Regions from separate parts of the Sinorhizobium sp. 22678 genome, predicted to be linked through region 2. Evidence: riboswitches for the same ligand, from Rfam matches in the RefSeq annotation. Region 2 holds a riboswitch; the other holds the start of a gene.
The links. Region 2 has a riboswitch for cobalamin ahead of ACTJKL_RS28860 (energy-coupling factor ABC transporter permease). Riboswitches for the same ligand answer to the same signal wherever they lie in the genome.
Positions count from the first base shown of each region.

Region 1: linked by a shared signal. The riboswitch ahead of bluB (5,6-dimethylbenzimidazole synthase) and the one ahead of ACTJKL_RS28860 (energy-coupling factor ABC transporter permease) in region 2 are both predicted to bind cobalamin.

Region 1 covers NZ_JBQEMS010000024.1:65,530-67,728, reverse strand. Annotated here, with positions in the region: gene ACTJKL_RS26320 (DUF2865 domain-containing protein) at 1-67, shown strand, start outside; gene bluB (5,6-dimethylbenzimidazole synthase) at 630-1,313, opposite strand; cobalamin riboswitch at 1,359-1,569, opposite strand; gene ACTJKL_RS26310 (SDR family oxidoreductase) at 1,610-2,199, opposite strand, start outside.
Region 2 covers NZ_JBQEMS010000032.1:3,351-5,549, reverse strand. Annotated here, with positions in the region: gene ACTJKL_RS28865 (hypothetical protein) at 1-205, opposite strand, end outside; cobalamin riboswitch at 723-938, shown strand; gene ACTJKL_RS28860 (energy-coupling factor ABC transporter permease) at 987-1,667, shown strand.

The sequences.
Region 1 (2,199 bases), on a different contig from region 2:
GGAAGAGAGCGCGATCGACCTCAAGCATCCGCTTGGGCCGCGATACCAGCCGCTGCAGGACAATTGACAGGCGCCGTTGCGAGCATTCCGCGAGAATGGCACGCATCTTCTTGATCCAGAGCCCGTTAAGCAGCGACCTTTGCGCGTCCGGTAAGATGCGCAGCGCTGTGGGAAACTTTTCGGAGGACTGCAATCTCTCCTCCGTCCTCGTCCCTGTGCTCGTCACAGGGATGAGAGCAGCGCCGCGTCTGCGGCGCGGGAGAGTTCTTTCAGCCCAAGGACTTGGTCTGGCTGGATTCCTGTGACGAGCACAGGAATGAGGGACCGGGGATGTGCGGCTACTACATCGAAGCGAAGCGGGACGCTGTATACGGGCGGGAGCTTCTGCGCCGCCTCGCTATCTTCACGGTTTATGAAATGCGCCGAGGGGTCGCACCCTCTCGACCCTCATCCCTGTGCTTGTCACAGGGATCCAGCAGCGCCGCGTCTGCGGCGCGGGAAGCGTTCTTTCAGCCCAAGGACTTGGTCTGGCTGGATTCCTGTGACAAGCACAGGAATGAGGGTATCGAACAAGCCGCGTCGGGTATCCAGAGTATCACCAGGCCTTAGATCGACCCTAACATCGTGATCTAACGGACACCCCAGCCTTCCTCGAAAACGAGATCTTCGAGCGGCAAGCGCTGCCGCCAGCCCTTCGCGGCGAGTTCCGGCTCTTGATACAGCTTGTCGACGAAACCCAGGCAAAGCCAGGCAACGATTTCGATATGCTCCGGAATCCCGAGAATCGCCTTGATCTCCCTCTCATGGAAAATGCTGACCCAGCCGACGCCCACCCCTTCGGCGCGCGCGGCAAGCCAGAGGTTCTGGACGGCGCAAACGGTCGAGTACAGATCCATCTGCGGATTATGGGTGCGGCCCAGGACGACCGCTCCGCCGCGCGTCCGGTCGCAGGTCACGCAAATGCTGAGCGGCGCCTTGCGAATGCCTTCGAGCTTCAGCGAGCGATACTTCGCCTGCCTTTCGCCGAAAAACATCTCTGCGGCCTCGTCATTGGCGCGCTGGAATGCCTGCCAGACTTTCTCCCGCGTCTCGTCCCGACGAACGAGCACGAAGTTCCAAGGTTGCATGAAGCCGACGGACGGCGCCTGGTGCGCCGCAGCGAGCAGTCGCGCGACCAGATCCTCAGGCAGTGGTTCGGGCAGGAATTCGTCGCGCACGTCGCGGCGGGTCTCTATGGCACGATAGACGGCGGCGCGCTCGTCCGGCGAAAAAGCTCCGGCCGCCGCAAGGCAGCCGTTCTGGTCAGGCAGCATCGTTCGATCCCCAACAATGCGGAAACCTCCCGCCGTCCGCGCGGGGCCGGTCTATCTCGCCAGGCCGGTCTTCTGACTTCGGATCATCCGTTCGCGCCGCCTTCCCGAATCACGTGAAGATTCAGTGGCAAAGGTCTGAAAAGATTCAGACCAACCTGGCGAGAACGTCCCCGTCACAGCGTTGGGCACGTGCCGGAACTGCACCGGCTTCCCGATTCTCCCGCATTTCGCGGGCACCTGACGGCGGCATATGGCCACAGCTCCCCTCGAAACGCAAGGCGAGCAAGAGGAGAGCTTCAGAGCGGTGCCTCCGGATGAGGCGAGGCGTCATAGGCCCCCCAGATCGACTGATCGAAACAGATGACGGAACCCGTCATGAGGCCGGATTCTGCCGATGAGAGATAGGCGCAGGCGCGCGCGACCTCGGCCGGATCTACGAGCCTGCCGAAGGGCTGGCTCGCCGCCGCCTTTTCCAGCCAGTTCGCCGGCGCATCGTGATATTCGCGCTGGATGCGGTCTTCGCCTTCCGAGGCCATCCAGCCGATGTTGAGGCCGTTGGCCCGTATCCGGTTGCGCAGGACGGCATAGGCGGTGTTCCTGGTCAGCGTCTCCAGCGCCCCCTTCGACGCACAATAGGCTGTGATGAAGGGCTGGCCCGCCTTCGCCGACATGGAACCGATATTGACGATCGTGCCCTCCGTCTTCTCCCGCCGCATCACCTTTATCACCTCCTGCATCAGGAAGAATGGCGCCCGCACATTGACCGCGAACATCCGGTCGAAGAGTTCCGGGCTGGTGTCGAGGATCGTGCCGCGATCCGTGATCGCCGCTGCGTTGACCAGCGCGTCGACACGACCGAAAGTGCGGTCGCAAGCAGCGACGACCG
Region 2 (2,199 bases):
ATTCGCCTTCATGCTGATCGTCGGGGTCGGCAAGCGCCGGTATGGGCTTGATAGGCCTTGCTGCTAGGGCTTTGAGGTCCTCGGCTAGGCCTGCGAGCTGCGCTGCAAAGTCCATCAAATTTGAAGCCGCGCAGTGCGCCGCGATATCCGAGAGGCCAGAAGCCGGCTCGTTTCGGCCGGCGCATTTCGGTTCGCTATCGTCCATGTCTCAGTCCCATTTCCATCAATGTGGATCGATGGCGAGGCTCGTCAAGGGCTGCGGCCGGTGACGAGCCTCCCGGCCGCCTGCGAGGGGCTAGAGCGACCAATGTCAGTTTAGGCTGGACGAGCGCCGGCCGCCATTAAGCAGTGTGGCTTAGCCCGCTTGAATCTGCACGGATCTCGCCAGACGCGCTCTTCGCCTGGCGCTCGGTCGTGTGGACCTATTCCAAGGCCGAACTGGTGAAGGCGCTAGCCGGCGCGAGACCTCAGCCGAGCGTCGAAGAGCTGCCGGCAATCGAGTCGCCGTGATTTGAAATGTTCAGACGATGCCGGAGAATTTCTGATGCTCGCGCACTTAGGCTTTTGCAGCCGCTTCTAGGCTCTTGCACTTCTTTCGGACTTAAGCAGAGCGTGATCATCTTTCGGCGCAAGGTGGAGAACGGATAGCCCAGCGGACAAATGCGGGACCTTTGACAGCACTGGCTTTCGAACGTTCTTCATTGTGTTTTGGCCGGCGCGAGCATAACAGTTCAGATGATGGTTCCGCCCGACTGGAGGGAAGGCGGATGAAAAGGGAATACGGTGAGGACGACCCCTAGGGGGCCAAAACCGTGGCTGCCCCCGCAACTGTGAGCGGCGAGCAAAGTCCAGAGATGCCATTGGCCGTGGATCGGCTGATAAGGCGGACCAAGCTACGACCCGCAAGCCAGGAGACCTGCCATCAGATTTGGGCGCTACGCCTCAACAACTGCCATGCCGCACGGTGGGTGCGGAAAGGAGAGCACATGCATATCGAACCGGGCGTCGTGGACGGCGCCAAAATTATGTTGAGTTATGCCACTGCCGCAGGGGCGTTCGGGCTCACCGCCAAGTTGGCGACTGACAGTATTCGCAGCGACGGTGGTGCGGGCGCGCTCGCGTTACGCAGTGTCGTCACAACGGCTTTGGTCTTCTGCTTTTTCGAAGTTCTGCCGCACCATCCTGTAGGCGTCTCGGAAGTCCACCTTATCCTCGGATCAACCCTTCTTCTACTGTTTGGTGCAGGCGCCGCCGCGATCGGCCTTGCAGCCGGGCTGCTTCTTCAAGGGCTTTTCTTTGCACCCTTTGATTTGCCGCAATATGGCATGAACGTAACAACATTGCTGGTGCCCCTTTGGGCGGTCAGTCTGTTCGCCGAGCGGATCATTCCGGCCCGGACCGCGTATGTGGACCTGACATACGGGCAAGCTTTGGCGCTTTCCACGGCCTATCAGAGTGGTATTGTTGCTTGGGTCGCCTTCTGGGCCCTGTATGGCCACGGCTTCAGCGTCGAAAACCTCGCGGCCGTCAGCTCCTTCGGTGTTGCCTATATGGGCGTTATCCTGCTGGAGCCTCTGATCGATCTGGGTGTTCTCGCCGGTGCAAAGGCGCTCGACCGCTACAGTCGCGGTCCTATGTTCAATATTAGATTGCATCAGGCGGTCTGAACAAGATCAACGCCATAGGCATCCTTAGGCGCAAGCGGGCTGGACCGCTTGCGCCGTACGTCACGAACTGCGGCGGACTTGGCCGGTAACCCCGGTCCGATACGCCTGGCTCGCAAAACCGGTCATGCGATTGGGCGCTGCGATTTTGACCCGATCTATTTTCAGGCATGGGCACGGAAATTGCAGACCTCAGACTCAAGCCGTGGCTCCTCGTCGCATTTAACCAGCTCGGATATGAGGTGGTCGGAGATATGCAGCATCTGTCTGCCGTAGAGACGCGGATAGCCGGGATGGTGGGCACTGTTATCGGAAAACCGTAAAAAGTGAGAGAGCTGATCTCGGATTGCAGAAGGACGTTGCCGATTTACCAGCCCGACGAAAGCGGCAATCCGCCCCCCTGATTCCGAGATGATGCCGCCCCCATCGGAAAGCATCTGGCGTGGGTGTTCTGCTGGTGTGAAGTTTCTTCCTTCGAGGTGACGAAGAAGGAACGGGATGCCTGTGGAGAGACTGGAGATGCGGCGTGTCCGCG